Regions from separate parts of the Arthrobacter sp. B0316-1-20 genome, predicted to be linked through region 3. Evidence: riboswitches for the same ligand, from Rfam matches in the RefSeq annotation. Region 3 holds a riboswitch; each other region holds the start of a gene.
What was found. Region 3 has a riboswitch for glycine ahead of gcvP (aminomethyl-transferring glycine dehydrogenase). Riboswitches for the same ligand answer to the same signal wherever they lie in the genome.

Region 1 (5,024 bases), on a different contig from region 3:
AACCTCAGGACCCGCACCACGGCCGGCGCGGGGCTGCTCTCCGGGTTCGCGCAAGGCATCGGCTACACGGTCGCCTGCGCCGGCCCGCTGATGTTCGGGCTGCTGCGCGAGGCCAGCGGCGGCTGGGGTGCTTCCTTCGGCCTGCTGGGCGGTGCCTTGCTCATCCTGGCGGTGGGCCTGGTCATCGTGGGCCGGCCCCGCTATCTGGAGGATTCGGCCCGGGATGGATAGCGGCCGCTGAGGCACAGCGCGTGGTTGGATGGGGAAATGCCGAGCCATGCCCTTGTGTCCCCGCCCAAGCTTGAGCCCGGTGACCGGGTCGCGATTCTCTCCCCGTCCTTTGCTGCCCCCGGGTTCGCGCCGGATGTCCACGAGCAGGCGATGCGTCGACTCAGCGCCGAAACGGGACTGGTCCCTGTGGAATACCCGACGACCCGGAAGCTTGGCGCTTCCGCCGCGGAACGCGCCGCGGACCTGCACGCCGCTTTGTCCGACCCGGCCATCCGGGCCATCCTCGCGACCATCGGCGGCGACGACCAGGTAGCCCTCATTCCCCATCTGGACGCCGGTCTCGCCGCCGCGAACCCCAAGATCTTCATGGGCTACAGCGACAACACGAACCTCTTGAACTGGCTGTGGTCGGTCGGGATAGCAGGCTACTACGGGGGCTCGACCCAGGTGCACCTCGGAGCCGGGCCGCACATTGACGACCAGCACCTCGCGTCGCTGAAGGCAGCGCTCTTTAAGGGCGGTGAGCTGGAGATTGTTGACCCAGGCGAGTCCGAGGACTTCGGGCCGGACTGGCTGACGCCACAAGCCCTTGTCAACTTCGGTGAACGGGAACCCACGCAGCCGTGGACGTGGGCGGGGCCCGAGCGGGAAGCGACCGGCCGCACCTGGGGCGGGTGCCTGGAAGTCATCGATCAGCTGGCCATGGCCGATCGGCTGCCGCCCCTGGGAGCCCTCGAGGGGTCGATCCTGATTGTTGAAACCAGTGAGGAGTTGCCTCCGGCAGCGTGGGTCAAGAGATGGGTCCGGGCATTGGGGGAACGGGGCGTCCTCTCGGCGGTGGAAGGAGTGCTCGTCGCCCGGCCTCCGGTGAGCAGTCACGGTACCGTCCCGCCAGCGGAGGAGCGTGCCCGGCTCCGCGCCGCGCAACGCGATGCAGTCCTCGCCGAGATAAAGCGCTACAACGACCCGGCCGTCGTCTGCATCGGAGTCCCGTTCGGCCATACCCGTCCGCAATGGATCGTGCCCTACGGAGGGACAATGCGGCTCAATGGCCGGGATCGAACCATCACGGCCGATTACAGTTGACCGCTGAGGCAGGCGGTCCGGGCGACGGATGCGCGGCTGCGTGAGCGTCCCCGCGCCTGCGGGCAGGCACGCATTCCTCGCCGTGGCCCCGGCCGGTAAGCTGGCGCCACAGTCGACCGGCGGGAGGCGCCATGAAGTTCAACGACCTGCTCGCAGATGCCTACGGCAGGATCCAGGAGCGCGTCCACTCCGTGCTGGACGGGCTGGACGCCGGACAACTGGCCGCCCGGCCCGGCGGTGACAGCAACTCGATTGCCTGGCTTATCTGGCATCTGACGCGCATCCAGGACGACCATATTGCCGATGTCGCCGGCACGGACCAGTACTGGCTGACCGGCTGGGCGGAGCGGTTCGACCTGCCGCTGCCCCGGAAGGACCATGGCTACGGCCACACGTCGCAGCAGGTGGCGGCCGTCCGGGTCGAATCGGCCGACCTGCTGCGCGGCTACTACGACGACGTCCATGCCGGCACCCTGGAGTATCTGGCCGGACTGAGCGAGGATGACCTGGACCGGATCGTGGACACCCGGTGGGACCCGCACGTCAGCCTGGGGGTGCGGCTGGTCAGCGTCCTGGACGACTGCCTGGAGCACGTCGGACAGGCCGCCTACGTGAAGGGCATGCTCTCGCGCACCGATGCCTAGCGGCGGCCACGCGGGTTCCGGCGCCCCCGCGGCGGCCGCAAGCCGCGCCGTCGGGCGTCGCCGCCTTGTTGCGCGCCAGCCGCTGGACTACCATTCAAGGAGTCAGTACAACTGCATACAGCCTTCGACATGCGGCGGGAGAGTCCTGCTGGGTACCAGTCAGCAGGCGCCGTAGGAGCAATACCTCCCCAGGAATCTCTCAGGCCCCTGTACCGCCGCGAAGAGGCAACTCTGGAAAGCAGCCGGACCGTTCAGGACCGGCTCACCGACGGTGCAAGCAGGAGGCGGCCCCTTGGGCCACAGCCTGCGGAATCTCTCAGGTTCAGTCACAGAGTGGGGAGGAACCCTTCACTACCGGCATGGTCAGCCCAGCCGGGGATAACTGGAGTTCCTCACATGACGGCTAAGTCCACCAGCGCTACCCGGCCCGGCAGCGCCTCCTTCACCGACCGACACATCGGTCCGCGCCGGAACGACGCGGAAACCATGCTCAAGCAGTTGGGCTACGGCAGCATCGACGAGCTGGTGGACGCGGCCGTGCCCGCCGACATCCGCCAGCAGGAACCGCTGGCGCTGCCCGCCGCCCGCAGCGAGTCCCAGGTCCTGGGGGACCTGCGCGCCCTCGCCGCGAAGAACGTGACGGCCGTGCAGATGATCGGCCAGGGCTACTACGACACCATCACGCCGCCGGTGATCCGCCGCAACGTGGTGGAAGACCCGGCCTGGTACACCGCCTACACCCCGTACCAGCCGGAAATTTCGCAGGGCCGGCTGGAGGCGCTGCTGAACTTCCAGACCATGGTCCAGGACCTCACCGCGCTGCCGATCGCCAACGCCTCCCTGCTGGACGAAGCCACCGCAGTGGCCGAAGCCGTGCTGTTGATGCGCCGGTCCAACAAGTCCAAGTCCGCCGGCAAGACCGTGCTGGACGCGGACCTGCTGCCGCAGACCATCGCCGTCGTTAAGGGCCGGGCCGAGGCGCTGGACTTCGACGTAGAGGTTGCCGACCTCTCCGCCGGCCTGCCGGACGGCGACATCTCGGGCATCGTGCTGCAGCAGCCGGGAGCCTCCGGCCGGGTGTTTGACCAGGCTCCGGTCATCGCGCAGGCCAAGGAGCGCGGCGCCTTGGTCACCGTGGCCGCCGACCTGCTGGCGCTGACCCTGATCACGCCGCCGGGCGAGCAGGGCGCGGACATCGCCGTCGGCAACACCCAGCGTTTTGGCGTGCCGCTCTTCTTCGGCGGCCCGCACGCCGCCTACATGGCCGTCCGCAAGGGGCTGGAGCGTTCCTTGCCCGGCCGCCTGGTGGGGGTCTCGAAGGACGACGCCGGCCGCCCCGCCTACCGCCTGGCGCTGCAGACCCGCGAGCAGCACATCCGCCGCGAGAAGGCCACCTCCAACATCTGCACCGCGCAGGCACTGCTGGCCGTCGTGGCCAGCATGTACGCCGTCTACCACGGCCCCGAGGGCCTGAAGGCGATCGCGCAGCACGCCAATGAGGCCGCCCGCACGCTGGCAGGCGTGCTCACCGGCGCCGGGTATGCGCTGGCGGCAGACCGGTTCTTCGACACCCTCACGGTGAAGGCTCCGGGCAAGGCCGCCGAGATCGCCGCCGCCGCCGAGGCCAAGGGCGTGAACCTGCGCCGCATCGACGCCGACCACGTCGGCATTTCCGCCGATGAAACGACGACGGCGGAGCACCTCGCCCTGGTCGCGGAGGCCTTCGGCGTGGAGGACGCCGCCGGCAAGACCGCCGAAACGGCCGGGAACGCCGGCTTCGAGCTGCCGGAGGAGCTGCTGCGCAGCTCCTCCTACCTGGACCATCCGGTGTTCCACAGCCATCGCTCCGAGACCCAGATGCTGCGCTACCTGCGCCGGCTGTCTGACCGAGACCTGGCCCTGGACCGGACCATGATCCCGCTGGGCTCGTGCACCATGAAGCTGAATGCGACGGCGGAAATGGAGGCGATGACCTGGCCGGAATTCGCGTCCATCCACCCGTTCGCCCCGGCCAGCCAGACCGCCGGCTGGCGCGAGCTGATCACCGATCTGGAGGAACGACTCGCGGCGATCACCGGCTACGCCGGCGTCTCCATCCAGCCCAACGCCGGTTCGCAGGGCGAATACGCCGGCCTGCTCGCCATCCGCCGCTACCACTTGGCCAACGGCGACGACCAGCGCGACGTCTGCCTGATCCCCGCCTCCGCGCACGGCACCAACGCCGCCTCGGCCGTGCTGGCCGGCATGAAGGTTGTCGTGGTCGCCACGGCACCGGACGGCACCATCGACCACGCCGACCTGCGCGCGAAGATCGACCAGAACGCCGACTCGCTTTCGGCCATCATGATCACCTATCCGTCAACGCACGGCGTGTACGACGCGGACGTGCGCGACGTCTGCGAGGCGGTCCATGCCGCCGGCGGGCAGGTGTACATCGACGGGGCCAACCTCAACGCGCTGGTAGGACTCGCGCAGCCGGGCAAGTTCGGCGGCGACGTCTCCCACCTGAACCTGCACAAGACCTTCTGCATCCCGCACGGGGGCGGCGGCCCCGGCGTCGGGCCGGTAGCGGTGGCCGAACACCTGGTGCCGTTCCTGCCGGGCAACGCCGCGCTGGCCGAACACGAAGGCAAGGGCGTGCCCGTCTCGGCCAGCGAGTACGGCTCGGCCGGCGTGCTGCCGATCTCCTGGGCCTACGTGGCCATGATGGGGGCCGAGGGCCTGACCGAGGCAACGAAGAGCGCCCTGCTGGCCGCGAACTACGTCGCCGCCCGGCTGAACGAGCACTTCCCGGTGCTCTACACCGGCAACGACGGGCTGGTCGCGCACGAGTGCATCCTGGACCTGCGCGAACTCACCGCCAAGTCGGGGGTGACCGCCGAGGACGTGGCCAAGCGCCTGATCGACTACGGCTTCCACGCGCCCACCCTGTCCTTCCCCGTGGCCGGCACCCTGATGGTGGAGCCGACCGAGTCCGAGGACCTGACGGAGATTGAGCGGTTTATCGACGCGATGATCGCGATCAAGGGCGAAATCGACCAGGTGATCGCCGGCGACTTCCCG
Region 2 (5,024 bases), on a different contig from region 3:
GCCGTCGATCCGTCCGACCGGAGCGAAGTACTTGTCCACCTGCAGGCCAGGCACCGGGAAGGCGGCCTGTTCGCGGGTGTAGGGACGGTCCCAGTCGGAGCTGACCACGGCGGCGGTGGTGTGCGGAGCCAGCCGCAGCGGGCTGTTCTCCAACGGGAAGTCGCCGTTGAGCACCTGGTCGATTTCGCCGCGGATGGAAATCATCGCGTCGATGAACCGCTCGATCTCTTCCAGGTCCTCGGACTCGGTGGGTTCCACCATCAGGGTGCCGGCCACCGGGAAGGACAGCGTGGGTGCGTGGAAGCCGTAGTCGATCAGGCGCTTGGCCACGTCTTCAGCGGTCACGCCCGACCGGGCGGTCAGTTCGCGCAGGTCCAGGATGCATTCGTGCGCCACCAGCCCGTCGTTGCCGGTGTAGAGCACCGGGAAGTGCTCGTCCAGCCGCTTGGCAACGTAGTTGGCCGCCAGCAGTGCGCTCTTGGTTGCTTCGGTCAGCCCTTCGGCGCCCATCATGGCCACGTAGGCCCAGGAGATCGGCAGCACGCCGGCCGAGCCGTACTCGGTGGCGGAGACCGGCACGCCCTTGCCCTCGTGTTCGGCCAGCGCGGCGTTGCCGGGCAGGAACGGCACCAGGTGCTCGGCCACGGCCACCGGTCCGACGCCGGGGCCGCCGCCGCCGTGCGGGATGCAGAAGGTCTTGTGCAGGTTCAGGTGCGAGACGTCGCCGCCGAACTTGCCCGGCTGGGCCAGCCCGACCAGCGCGTTGAGGTTGGCGCCGTCGATGTAGACCTGGCCGCCGGCCGCATGCACCGCGTCGCAGACGTCGCGCACGTCGGCGTCGTACACCCCATGCGTGGACGGGTAGGTGATCATGATGGCGGAGAGCGCGTCGGCGTGCTGGTCGATCTTGGCGCGCAGGTCGGCGTGGTCGATGGTGCCGTCCGGTGCGGTGGCGACCACCACCACCTTCATGCCGGCCAGCACGGCCGACGCCGCGTTGGTGCCGTGCGCCGAGGCGGGGATCAGGCAGACGTCGCGCTGGTCGTCACCGTTGGCCAGGTGGTAGCGGCGGATGGCGAGCAGGCCGGCGTATTCGCCCTGCGAGCCGGCGTTGGGCTGGATGGAGACACCCGCGTAGCCGGTGATCGCGGCGAGGCGTTCCTCCAGGTCGGCGATCAGTTCGCGCCAGCCGGCCGTCTGGCTGGCGGGAGCGAACGGGTGGATGGAGGCGAATTCCGGCCAGGTCATCGCTTCCATTTCCGCCGTGGCATTCAGCTTCATGGTGCAGGAGCCCAGCGGGATCATGGTCCGGTCCAGCGCCAGGTCGCGGTCGGACAGCCGGCGCAGGTAGCGCAGCATCCGGGTCTCGGAGCGGTAGCTGTGGAACACCGGGTGGTCCAGGTAGGACGAGCTGCGCAGCAGGTCTTCCGGCAGCTCGAAGCGCGGCCCGGCAGCGGACTCGGCGGTCCTGCCGGCCGCGCCCTCCACGCCGAACGCCTCCGCAACCAAGGCGAGGTGCTCCGCCGTCGTTGTTTCATCGGTGGAAATGCCCACCTGGTCGGCGTCGACGTGGCGCAGGTTCACGCCCTTGGCCTCGGCGGCCGCGACGATCTCCGCGGCCTTGCCCGGCGCCTTCACCGTGAGCGTGTCAAAGAACTGGTCGGCGGCCAGGCTGAAGCCGGCGCCGGTGAGCACCCCGGCGAGGGTGCGGGCGGCCTGGTTGGCGTGCTGCGCGATTGCCTTCAGCCCCTCGGGACCGTGGTAAACCGCGTACATGCTGGCCACCACGGCGAGCAGCGCCTGCGCGGTGCAGATGTTGGAGGTGGCCTTCTCGCGGCGGATGTGCTGCTCGCGGGTCTGCAGCGCCAGACGGTAGGCGGGGCGGCCGGCGTCGTCCTTGGACACACCCACCAGGCGGCCGGGCAGCGAGCGCTCAAGTCCCTTGCGCACCGCCATGTAGGCGGCATGCGGGCCGCCGAAGAACAGCGGGACGCCGAAACGCTGGGTATTGCCGACGGCGATGTCCGCCCCCTGCTCGCCCGGCGGCGTGATCAGGGTCAGGGCCAGCAGGTCCGCGGCCACGGTGACCATGGCGCCGCGTTCCTTGGCCTGCGCGATCACCGGAGCATGGTCGAAGACGCGGCCGGAGGCTCCCGGCTGCTGCAGCACGATGCCGGAAATATCGCCCTCGGGCAGCCCGGCGGAAAGGTCGGCCACCTCAACCTCGAAGTCCAGAGCCTTGGCCCGGCCCTTGACGACGGCGATGGTCTGCGGCAGCAGGTCCGCGTCCAGCACGGTCTTGCCGGCGGCCTTGGCCTTGTTGGAGCGGCGCATCAGCAGCACGGCTTCGGCCACCGCGGTGGCTTCGTCCAGCAGCGAGGCGTTGGCGATCGGCAGCGCGGTCAGGTCCTGCACCATGGTCTGGAAGTTCAGCAGCGCCTCCAGCCGGCCCTGCGAGATTTCCGGCTGGTACGGGGTGTAGGCGGTGTACCAGGCCGGGTCCTCCACCACATTGCGGCGGATCACTGGCGGAGTGATGGTGTCGAAGTAGCCTTGGCCGATCATCTGCACGGCCATCACGTTCTTGGCAGCCAGGGCCCGCAGGTCGCCCAGAACCTGAGCTTCGCTGCGCGCCTCGGGCAGGGCAAGCGGCTCCTGCTGGCGGATGTCTGCGGGCACCGCAGCATCCACGAGATCGTCGACACTTGCATAGCCCAACTGCTTAAGCATGGCTTCCGCGTCGTTCCGGCGCGGGCCAATGTGGCGGTCTGCGAAGGAAGTGCTGCCGGGCCGGGTGGCGAGGTTGGCTTTAGCCGTCATTGAGGAACTCCAGTTAATCTCCGCCATGGGGTGGCCATGCCGGTAGTGAAGGGTTCCTCCCCGCTCTGTGGCTGAACCTGAGAGATTCCGCAGGACGGCACGGGGGCCGGTTCCTGCTTGCACCGTCGGTGAGCCGGTCCACGAACGGTCCGGCTGCTTTCCAGAGTTGCCTCTCCGCGGCGGTACAGGGGCCTGAGAGATTCCTGGGGAGGTATTGCTCCTACGGCGCCTGCTGACCTAGTGCTCAGCAGGACTCTCCCGCCGCATGTCGAAGGCTGTATGCAGTTGTTTCTAACTCCTTGAATGGTAGTCCAGCCGCCCCCGGGCAACAAGGTGGTGACGGCTCCTAGACTTCCCCGCGGGCGAGCATGCCCTTCACATACGCGGCTTGGCCGATGTGTTCCATGCAGTCGTCCATCACGCTCACCAGCCGGACGCCCAGCTTCACGTGCGGATCCCACCGGGTGTCGACAATCCGGTCCAGATCGTCCTCGGTGAGTCCGGCCAGGTAGGCCAGCGTGCCGGCATGCACGTCGTCGTAATAGTCGCGGAGCAAGTCGGCCGATTCCACCCGGACCGCCGCCACTTGTTCGGGCGTGTGGCCGAAACCATGGTCCTTCTCGGCCAGCGGCAGGTCGAAGCGCTCAGACCAGCCGGCAAGCCAGTACTGCTGGGTGCCGGCGACATCGGCTATGTGGTCGTCCTGGATGCGGGTCAGGTGCCAGACCAGCCAGCCGATCGAGTTGCTGTCGCCGCCCGGTTGGGCAGCCAGCTGGTCGGCGTCCAGGCCTTCCAGCACATGGTGGACGCGTTCCTGGATCCGCCCGTAGGCATCGGCCAGCAGGTCATTGAACTTCATGGCGCCTCCTCGTAGCGGACTCTGCCGTCAGCCTACCGGCGCCCGGCTGGCCGCGGAACGGGCCGCCGCTTCAGTTCCGGACCGAGTCCTCCAGATACCGGGGGCGTCCCACAATGACCAGGCCGACCGCCAGGAGAAGCAGGGCGGCGCCCAACAAACCGAAGGAAGCACCCCAGCCGCCGCTGACGTCGCGCAGCAGCCCGAAGGCCAGCGGACCGGCGCAGGCGACGGTGTAGCCGATCCCTTGCGCGAACCCGGACAGCGCTCCGGCGCCGGCGGTGGTTCGGGTCCGGAGGTTGACCAACAGCAGGGCCAGGGCGAAGGTGCCCTGCCCCAAGCCGGCCAAGGTGATCCAGAGCCAGGTACCGAACGACGGCGAGAGCAGCAGGCCGGCGTACCCGGCCGCGTAGAAGCCGATGAAGAGCAGGCCCAGGCCCAGCGGATTGCGCAACCGCGCCGCGATCAGCGGCACCAGCAGGCTGGTCGGCAGGGCCAGGATGGCGTAGTAGGCCAGCATGGTGCCGGCCATCGGCGGCAACATCCCGCTGTCCACCAGCAACGGCGGCAGCCAGGTGAACATGGCAAAGGTATTGGACGAGGTCCCGGCGAAAACCAGGGCCAAACCCCAGGCGAGCGGCGATCGCCAGACGCGCACCGCCGTCGTGCTGGTGGTGGTGGCTGCGGCACCGGGCGCGGGACCGGCTGGACCCGCGCCGCCAACACCCGCCGGGGCCGCCGCGGCATGGCCCATCGGCGGCCGTGCGCCGTCGCGGTGCGCTTGCTGAAGCGGGTCCAAACCGCCGGGGCGGTAGGGCTGCAGCACCAGGCGGGAGATTTTGCGCCGGGAATGCTCCGTCCACGCAGTCACCAACCACGGCACAAGGGCCGCCACGCTCACGGCTGCCCAGACCCCGATCGAGAAACGCCAGCCGGCGGCCTGCTCAAGCGGCACGGCCAGCAGCGGGCTGAACGCTGTGCTGACCGCCAGCAGCGTCACGTAGAGCGCCGTGACCAGGCCGATCCGATCGGGGAAATAACGCTTCACCAGCGGCGGCAGCAGGATGTTGCCGACGCCGTAGCCGGCCATGGTCAGGCCGGACAGGACCAGGAACGACGGCACGTCCGAGGCCATCGCCCGGCCGAGTTGGCCGACCGCGGCCATGAGGATTGCCACCAACAGCAGGGCTTCCAACCCGAGTCGCCGCAGCAGTACCGGCACGGCGAACCCAGCGGCGGCGAAGGCCGCGGTGGGCAGCATGCCCAACACTCCGGTGGAGGCGGTACCGAACGGCAGATCCGCGGCCATGTCTGCCAGCACCGGCGAGACGCCGGAGACGGCCAGCCG
Region 3 (3,720 bases):
ATGCCGGCCAGCTGGTCGGCATGCTTCTCGATCTTTGCCTTCAGGTCGGCGTGGTCGATCGTGCCGTCGTGCGCGGTGGCCACGACGACGACCTTCAGGCCCGCCAGCACCGCGGACGCGGCGTTGGTGCCGTGTGCGGAAGCAGGGATCAGGCAGACATCGCGCTGGTCATCGCCGTTGGCCAGGTGGTAACGGCGGATGGCCAGCAGGCCGGCGTACTCGCCTTGCGATCCGGCGTTCGGCTGGATGGAGACGCCGGCGTAGCCGGTGATCTCGGACAGCCGGGCCTCCAGGTCGGCGATCAGTTCCCGCCAGCCCACGGTCTGGTGATCCGGAGCGAAGGGGTGGATGGAGGCGAACTCCGGCCAGCTGATGGATTCCATCTCCGCCGTCGCGTTCAGCTTCATGGTGCAGGAGCCCAGCGGAATCATGGTCCGGTCCAGCGCCAGGTCGCGGTCGGACAGGCGGCGCAGGTAGCGGAGCATCTGCGTCTCGGACCGGTGCATGTGGAAGACAGGGTGGGTCAGGTACGCGGAGGTGCGTTCGACGTCAGACTTCAGCTCGAAACCGGGGGTCGCCGAGGCGGCCGCCCGGACCTTGGCCTCAGCGTCGTCGACACCGAAGGCTCCGGCAACCGCGGCCAGGTGTGCCGCCGTCGTGGTTTCGTCGCAGGAGATGCCCACCTGGTCCGCGTCGATGCTGCGCAGGTTGATGCCCTTGGCCTCGGCGGCCTTGATGACCTCGCCCGCACGGCCCGGGACGCGGACGGTGAGGGTGTCGAAGAAGTGCTCCGAGGCGAGCTCCAAGCCGGCGCCCGTGAGGACGGAGGCCAGGGTGCGGGCGTGGCCGCTGGTCCGCTGCGCGATGGCCTTCAGGCCCTCCGGGCCGTGGTAGACGGCGTACATGCTGGAAACGATCGCCAGCAGGGCCTGGGCCGTGCAGATGTTGGACGTGGCCTTTTCGCGGCGGATGTGCTGTTCGCGTGTCTGCAGGGCCAGACGGTAGGCGGCAGTACCGGCGGAGTCCTTGGAGACGCCGACCAGCCGGCCCGGCAGCGAGCGCTCCAGGCCCGTGCGCACGGCCATGTAGGCAGCGTGCGGGCCACCGTAGAACAGCGGCACGCCGAAGCGCTGGGAGTTGCCGACGGCGATATCGGCGCCCTGGTCGCCGGGCGGGGTGATGAGAGTGAGGGCCAGCAGGTCGGCAGCGACCGTCACCATGGCACCGCGGGCCTTCGCGGCCTTGATCACCGCAGCGTGGCTGCCGACGTTGCCGGAGGCACCCGGCTGCTGCAGCACGATGCCGACGATGTCCCCTTCGGGCAGTCCGGCGGACAGGTCCACAACCTCAACCTCGAAGTCCAGTGCCTTGGCCCGGCCCTTAACGACTGCAATGGTCTGCGGCAGCACGTCCTGGTCCAGGACGACTTTGCCGTCCTGGTGCGCCTTGTTGACGCGGCGCATCAGCAGCACGGCCTCGGCCACGGCGGTGGCTTCATCCAGCATGGAGGCGTTGGCGATCGGCAGTGCCGTCAGGTCCTCGACCATGGTCTGGAAGTTGAGCAGGGCCTCGAGCCGGCCCTGCGAGATTTCGGGCTGGTAGGGGGTGTAGGCGGTGTACCAGGCCGGAGACTCCAGGACATTGCGCAGGATGACCGGCGGGGTCACGGTGTCGTAGTAGCCCTGGCCAATCATCTGGACGGCCACGGTGTTCTTCGCAGCGAGCGCACGCAGGTCCGCAAGGACTTCCATTTCGCTGCGGGCGGGCGGCAGGTTCAGCGGCGCGCTCTGGCGGATGTCCGCCGGAACGGCGGTGTCGACAAGCTGGTCCACGCTGGCGTAGCCCAGCTGCTTGAGCATCGTCTCCGCGTCATTGCTGCGGGCGCCGATGTGGCGGTCGACGAAGGCTGTTTCTGTTGATTGAACCGTCATGGGGGAACTCCAGGGTATTCCGGCGTCCAGGGACGCCAATCGGATCGAGTTCCTCCCCGCTCTGTATTGGACCTGAGAGATTCCGCGCCACCTGTTTCCACAGGTTCGGCGCTTGCACCGTCGGTGAGTCCGGCGAGCTGGCCGCCTGACTGCTTTCCAGAGTTGCCTTGCCGCAGCGGTACAGGGGCCTGAGAGATTCCTGGGGAGGATTTGCTCCTACGGCGCCTGCTGATCGGATTGAGCATCAGCAGGACTCTCCCGCCGCGGTTCAGAGGCATGTTCAATTATGGGTGATGCGACTCACAACTATACGCCGGAGCCTATCCTTGAGCAAGATTCTACATGGCGCCCCCTGCTTCGCCCATACCGTCCGCAACGTCAACCAAATTGACTTTCGCTCGTGAGCCGACTCACACTGAATTTCAGGTGCGCTGAGGCGGAACAAGGACGACATGCCCGGTCCTTACGATTAGCACCACCGCGCGCCCATCGATCCGATGACAGAAAGAAGTCCGATGTCCAACCGCCCCATTCCGCCCGACGCCGAAGCCGCGGTTCCCGGGGAGGGCCACTCCCACTTGGTCACTTTCAACGAGCAGCACCAGGGCGAGCCCCACCTCGAACGCCAGCTCGCCAACCGCCACATCCAGCTGATCGCGATCGGCGGCGCCATCGGCACCGGCCTGTTCATGGGTTCGGGCAAGACGATTTCACTGGCCGGTCCGTCGGTCATCTTCGTCTACATGATCATCGGCTTCATGCTCTTCTTCGTCATGCGGGCCATGGGCGAAATCCTGCTGTCCAACCTGAATTACAAGTCCTTCAGCGACTTCGCCGCGGACCTGCTGGGGCCCTGGGCCGGGTTCTTCACCGGCTGGACCTACTGGTTCTGCTGGATTGTCACCGGCATCGCGGACGTGATCGCCATCGCCGGCTATGTGGCCTTCTGGTGGCCGGACCTCCAGCTCTGGATCCCCGCGCTGGCCGCCATCCTGCTGCTGCTGGGGCTCAACCTGCCCACGGTCAAGGCCTTCGGTGAAACCGAATTCTGGTTCGCCCTGATCAAGATCATCGCCATCGTTGGCCTCATCGTGGTCGGCCTGGTATTCATCATCACCGGCTTCACCGCCCCGAACGGCTCCGAGGCCACCTTCGCTAACCTCTGGAACGACGGCGGCATGTTCCCGACCGGCCCGATGGGCTTTATCGCCGGATTCCAGATCGCCGTATTCGCCTTCGTGGGCATCGAACTGGTGGGCACTACCGCGGCGGAGGCCAAGGATCCGGAAAAGAACCTTCCCAAGGCCATCAATTCCATTCCGATCCGTGTGATGCTGTTCTACGTGGTCGCGCTGACGGTGATTGTTTCTGTGACGCCGTGGCGGGAATTCTCGGCGGACCGCAGCCCCTTCGTGGGCATGTTCGCCCTCGCAGGGCTGGCCATCGCCGCCGGCGTGATCAACTTCGTGGTCCTCACTTCCGCGGCATCCAGCGCGAATTCGGGGATATATTCCACCTCGCGCATGGTATTCGGCCTGGCGCATGAAGGCGACGCCCCCAAGACCTTCGGCCGCCTGTCCCCGCGCCGGGTGCCGCGCAACGCGCTGGTCTTCTCCTGCACCTTCCTGCTGGCCGGCGTCGTGCTGCTGTATGCCGGCGAATCGATCATCGCGGCCTTCACGCTGGTCACCACCATCTCCGCACTGCTGTTCATGTTCGTCTGGACCATCATCCTGGTCAGCTACATCGTCTACCGGAAGCGCCGCCCGCACTTGCATGCCGCATCAAA
Region 4 (5,024 bases), on a different contig from region 3:
TCGCCGCCACCGCGGCGTCGATCGGCGCGGCAACGTTGGCGTTGGCGGCCACGGCGCCGTTGATCGGGGCGGCGATATCGGCGTCCGCGGCCAGATCGACGTTGACGTTGAGCAGGTTCCCGTCGAGGGTCGACCCGAGGCCTTCCGTGACGGATCCGGTGTCGGGCAGGGTGCCGTCCGGCAGGGTCCCGTCCGGCAGCAGCGCCGGAGCAGTTTCCTCCTGCCCGGTGGCGCCCTGGGCAAGGCCGGAATCGCCGACGGCGGCGCCCGTCCCGGCAGCGGAACCGGCCGTTGCCCCGGTGTCCTCCAGGGTGTCATTGCCCTGGTCGATGGTGCTGTCCTGGGTCGACTCGGCGGTCGCGTCGGCGGTGATGCCCTGATTGATGATGACCCCCTGGTCGGACAGGGCCTGCGCCGTGGAGCCGGACGAGAGGAGGTTGGCCGAGGCGGCGGCATCGATGGGGGCCGCCACGTTGGCGTTCGCCGCGACGGCCAGGTCGATCGGCGCGGCCGCATCGATGGCCAGGTCGAGATCGGCATTCAGATCCAGGATGGACGCGACTTCCTTGTCCGGCAGCGCGGTCCCGGACTGGGATTCGAGTTCCTCCGGCGATAGCGGCGTGCGTCCCATGTCGTTGCTCATCAAAATCTCCGTCTCCGGCGCAAAGCGCCATTCGTTCCAACCCGTTGTCGAAACCTGTCGATTCTTGTCAACGGCCCGGCGGTACCGGCGCCTCGGTCATCAGCCTTCCTCTCGACGACATCAACGCAAAGCATACTGATGAATCCATTCATTGTGTAGGCGCCGACGTTCGGCCGCACGCGCAGAGGCGGACGCGGCCCTGGATGTGCGGGGACGGCGAGTGACTGCCGGCTGGACCTTCGGAGAGCGGCGGCCGGCGGGACGCGACCTTGAATTGGCGGCCGGCGCAACCCTGGAGCGGCAACGGGGCCCGATGTTTGGCGGCGTGAATTTGGGCTCTTACCGGCACTGTGTGTAGGGTGTGAGGCGAATCACCCACAACTGAATGCCTTTCGAACCGTGGCGGGAGAGTCCTCTCCGCACACCATCCGGGCAGGCGCCGTAGGAGCAAATCCTCCCCAGGAATCTCTCAGGCCCATGTACCGCCGCGGCTAGGCAACTCTGGAAAGCAGCCAGGCAGCAGCCTGGCTCACCGACGGTGCAAGCGGAACACACTCCGCGGAATCTCTCAGGTCAAATACAGAGCGGGGAGGAACCCAATCCCAGCCGAGCCCTCGGGCCGGCCCAATCTTGGAGTTCCTCATGACTTCTGACCTGCAGCGGCGCGTCCTCCGCAGCCATCGCTCAAAGACTTGGTTGCCGGCCCTGGCCCCACCTTAATTCCCGCCCCGTCGTTCCCGGTGCCCGCGCCCTGATCCTCGAGCCAAGGAGTCCGGGGATCTGGCGACCAGCGACCGCTTCAGCGAAGCCATGATCGCCGTCCGCACGTGCTTCCGCCCCGAAGCGTCAAGGCGAACAAAACGGGTGCACTACAGGGGCCGAGGCGACCTCCTCTCATCTCCTCAACAAAAAGCGTGTTTAAGAAAGGCATCACAGTGAGCAAAGTCAACGCCGAACTACGATACTCCGCGGAGCACGAGTGGGTGGCCGCCGACGGTTCCGGCCCGTCCAGGATCGGCGTTTCTGCCGTGGCAACCGAGGCGCTGGGCGACATCGTGTACGTGGATCTCCCCGAGGTCGGTACCGTCGTGACGGCCGGCGAGACCTGCGGTGAAATCGAGTCCACCAAATCCGTTTCGGACCTCTACTCCCCGGTGACCGGTGAGGTCATCGAAGTCAACGGCGACGCCGTGGCCGACCCCGCCGTGATCAACGATGACCCCTACGGTGCCGGCTGGCTGTTCACCGTCCAGGTGTCGGAGGAGGGCCCGCTGCTTTCCGCCGAGGAGTACGCCTCCGCCAACGGTGGTGAAGTAGCGTGAGCGCGGCAATGACGGCGGTCGCCAGCACCAGCCTGAACGCGGACCTGGGTGTCCTCGATCCGGAAATTGCCGCCCAGATCGACAACGAGCTGCGCCGCCAACAGTCCGGGCTGGAAATGATCGCCTCCGAGAACCACACCCCCGTCGCCGTCATGCAGGCCCAGGGCTCGGTGCTAACCAACAAATACGCCGAGGGTTACCCGGGGCGCCGGTACTACGGCGGCTGCGAGCACGTCGACGTGATCGAGCAGCTGGCCATCGACCGGGTCAAGGATCTGTTCGGCGCCGGCTTCGCCAACGTCCAGCCGCACTCCGGCGCGCAGGCCAACGCCTCGGTAATGCACGCCCTGATCAAGCCCGGCGACACCATCCTGGGACTGAACCTGGCCCACGGCGGACACCTGACCCACGGCATGAAGATCAACTTCTCCGGCAGGCTCTACAACGTGGCCGCCTATGGCGTCTCCGAGGAGGACCACCGGGTCGACATGGCCGAGGTGGAGCGGCTGGCGCACGAGCACCAGCCGCAGCTGATCATCGCCGGCTGGTCCGCCTACCCGCGCGAGCTCGACTTCGCGGAATTCCGCCGGATCGCCGACGACGTCGGGGCGTACCTGATGGTGGACATGGCACACATCGCCGGCCTGGTGGCCGCCGGCCTGCACGCCAGCCCGGTGCCGCACGCCCACGTGGTCACGTCCACCACGCACAAGACGCTGGCGGGTCCGCGCGGCGGCATCATCCTGACCAACGAGGCGGACATCGCCAAGAAGATCAATTCCGCGGTGTTCCCCGGCCAGCAGGGCGGGCCGCTCGAACATGTCATCGCGGGCAAGGCCGTGGCGTTCAAGGTTGCCGCCTCCGAGGAATTCGCCGACCGCCAGCAGCGTACGCTGGCGGGCGCACGGATCCTGGCCGAGCGGCTGTCGCAGCAGGACGTTGCGGAGAAGGGCATCACGGTGCTGACCGGCGGCACGGACGTGCACCTGGTCCTGGTTGACCTGCGCAATTCGGAGCTGGACGGCCAGCAGGGCGAGGACCTTCTGGCCGCCATCGACATCACGGTGAACCGCAACGCGGTGCCGTTCGACCCGCGGCCGCCCATGGTCACCTCCGGCCTGCGCATCGGCACGCCGGCGCTGGCCACCCGCGGCTTCGGCGACGAGGCGTTCCGCGAGGTCGCGGACATCATTGCCGAGGCCCTCATCGCCGGGCCGGCCAATGCCCTGTCCGGCCTGAAGGACCGGGTGGAGGCGCTGGCCCAGGCGCATCCGCTCTACCCGGACCTGGCACCGGTTTCCACGCCCACCGAAGGGCGCTGAGGAGCATCATGGCCGTCGGCGTCTTCGACCTCTTTACCGTGGGCATCGGTCCGTCCAGTTCGCACACCGTCGGTCCGATGCGGGCGGCCGCGGTCTTTGCCGGGGAACTGATGTCAACGGGTGTGCTGGACCGGGTCGCCGGACTGCGGGTGGACCTGTACGGATCCCTCGCGGCCACCGGCCGCGGCCACGGCACGTTCACGGCGGTGATGCTCGGGCTGGAAGGTTTCCAGCCCGAGCAGATCCTGCCCGACGACGTCGAATCCCGCCTGGCGGAGATGGCCTCGACCGGCGAGTTGCAGTTGTGCGCGCGGGTCGAAGGCTCGGCCGGGCGGGTCCTGGCCTACCGGGTCGAGGACATGGTGCAGCATCCGCTCACCGTGCTGCCCCGGCACACCAACGGGATGAAATTCCAGGTGACCGACGACGCCGGCGCGGTCCTTCACGAGGCGACGTTCTTTTCCGTGGGCGGCGGCTTCGTGGTCCGCGACGGCGAGGAAGAAGCGGCGGCCCGGGAGCCGGATGCCGCCCAGGCGACGCTCCCCTACCCCTTCCGGACGGCGGCGGTACTGCTCGAACACTGCCGCAACACCGGCCTGGGCATCAGCGACATCATGATGCTCAACGAGAAGGCCTCGCGCTCCGAGGCGGAGATCCGTGCCGGCCTGATCCACATCTGGCAGGTGATGGAGGAATGCAAGGACTCCGCCATCAAGCGCGAAGGTGTCCTGCCCGGCGGGCTGAACGTCCGACGCCGGGCCCCGGCCTGGCATGAGCGGCTGCGCAAGGAAGACAAGGACCGGGACCCCAAGTACTGGCAGGAATGGGTCAACCTGGTGGCCCTGGCCGTGAACGAGGAGAACGCCTCGGGCGGCCGCGTCGTCACCGCACCGACCAACGGGGCGGCCGGCATCATCCCCGCGGTCATGTTCTACGCCACGCACTACGCGCCGGGCATGGACAAGGCGACGCAGGCGGACAAGGAAGACGTCATCGTGAAGTTCCTGCTGGCTGCCGCCGCCGTCGGGGTCCTCTACAAGGAGCAGGCCTCCATCTCCGGCGCCGAGGTCGGCTGCCAGGGCGAGGTGGGCTCCGCGTCCTCCATGGCCGCAGCGGGACTGGCCGAGGTGATGGGCGGCAGTCCCGCGCAGGTGGAAAACGCCGCCGAGATCGCCATGGAGCACAACCTGGGGCTGACCTGCGACCCGATCGGCGGCCTGGTGCAGATCCCCTGCATCGAGCGCAACGCCATCGGCGCCGCCAAAGCCGTGAACGCGGCCAAGATGGCGCTCTGGGGAGACGGCACGCACCGCGTCTCGCTGGACGAAGTCATCATCACGATGCGCGAAACCGGCAAGGACATGAGCTCCAAGTACAAGGAAACCGCGATGGGAGGCCTGGCCGTCAACGTCGTCGAGTGCTAGCCGCGCCCCGGTCCGGCGAAGCCCCGCGGGCGGCTGTATTGCCCCGTATTCACTGTCCCTTTTCGGTGTGGCCCTTGATGTCGATCAGGTGCTCCTCCATGGCATCGAAGGCCCCGTCTCCGTCACGCGCCAAAACAGCCTCAAAAATGCGGCCGTGCCACATCACAGAGCTCCTAACGCGTTCCAGCGTCAGGAATTCGTCGGCACGCGAGGGGGCCATCAGGTCGTTGGACATCGCCAGCAATTCGGTCAGCAGCGGGTTCAGGGAGAGCCGGGCCAGTTCCGCGTGGAAATCCAGATCGAGTTTTCTTAA

Region 1: another riboswitch for glycine. It lies ahead of gcvP (aminomethyl-transferring glycine dehydrogenase); the one in region 3 lies ahead of gcvP (aminomethyl-transferring glycine dehydrogenase).
Region 2: another riboswitch for glycine. It lies ahead of gcvP (aminomethyl-transferring glycine dehydrogenase); the one in region 3 lies ahead of gcvP (aminomethyl-transferring glycine dehydrogenase).
Region 4: another riboswitch for glycine. It lies ahead of gcvH (glycine cleavage system protein GcvH); the one in region 3 lies ahead of gcvP (aminomethyl-transferring glycine dehydrogenase).

Annotation. Positions count from the first base shown of each region.
Region 1 covers NZ_JBNHHC010000006.1:105,400-110,423, forward strand. The annotation lists gene AC5RW2_RS11860 (MFS transporter) at 1-231, shown strand, start outside; gene AC5RW2_RS11865 (S66 family peptidase) at 268-1,317, shown strand; gene AC5RW2_RS11870 (mycothiol transferase) at 1,449-1,961, shown strand; glycine riboswitch at 2,087-2,186, shown strand; gene gcvP (aminomethyl-transferring glycine dehydrogenase) at 2,358-5,024, shown strand, end outside.
Region 2 covers NZ_JBNHHC010000005.1:129,933-134,956, reverse strand. The annotation lists gene gcvP (aminomethyl-transferring glycine dehydrogenase) at 1-2,820, opposite strand, end outside; glycine riboswitch at 2,876-2,990, opposite strand; glycine riboswitch at 2,991-3,091, opposite strand; gene AC5RW2_RS10130 (mycothiol transferase) at 3,167-3,679, opposite strand; gene AC5RW2_RS10125 (MFS transporter) at 3,750-5,024, opposite strand, start outside.
Region 3 covers NZ_JBNHHC010000170.1:48-3,767, reverse strand. The annotation lists partial or broken gene gcvP (aminomethyl-transferring glycine dehydrogenase) at 1-1,931, opposite strand, end outside; glycine riboswitch at 1,983-2,096, opposite strand; glycine riboswitch at 2,098-2,202, opposite strand; partial or broken gene cycA (D-serine/D-alanine/glycine transporter) at 2,447-3,720, shown strand, end outside.
Region 4 covers NZ_JBNHHC010000014.1:6,131-11,154, reverse strand. The annotation lists gene AC5RW2_RS21920 (peptidoglycan-binding protein) at 1-643, opposite strand, end outside; glycine riboswitch at 1,037-1,138, shown strand; gene gcvH (glycine cleavage system protein GcvH) at 1,579-1,965, shown strand; gene glyA (serine hydroxymethyltransferase) at 1,974-3,287, shown strand; gene AC5RW2_RS21905 (L-serine ammonia-lyase) at 3,296-4,711, shown strand; gene AC5RW2_RS21900 (FadR/GntR family transcriptional regulator) at 4,761-5,024, opposite strand, start outside.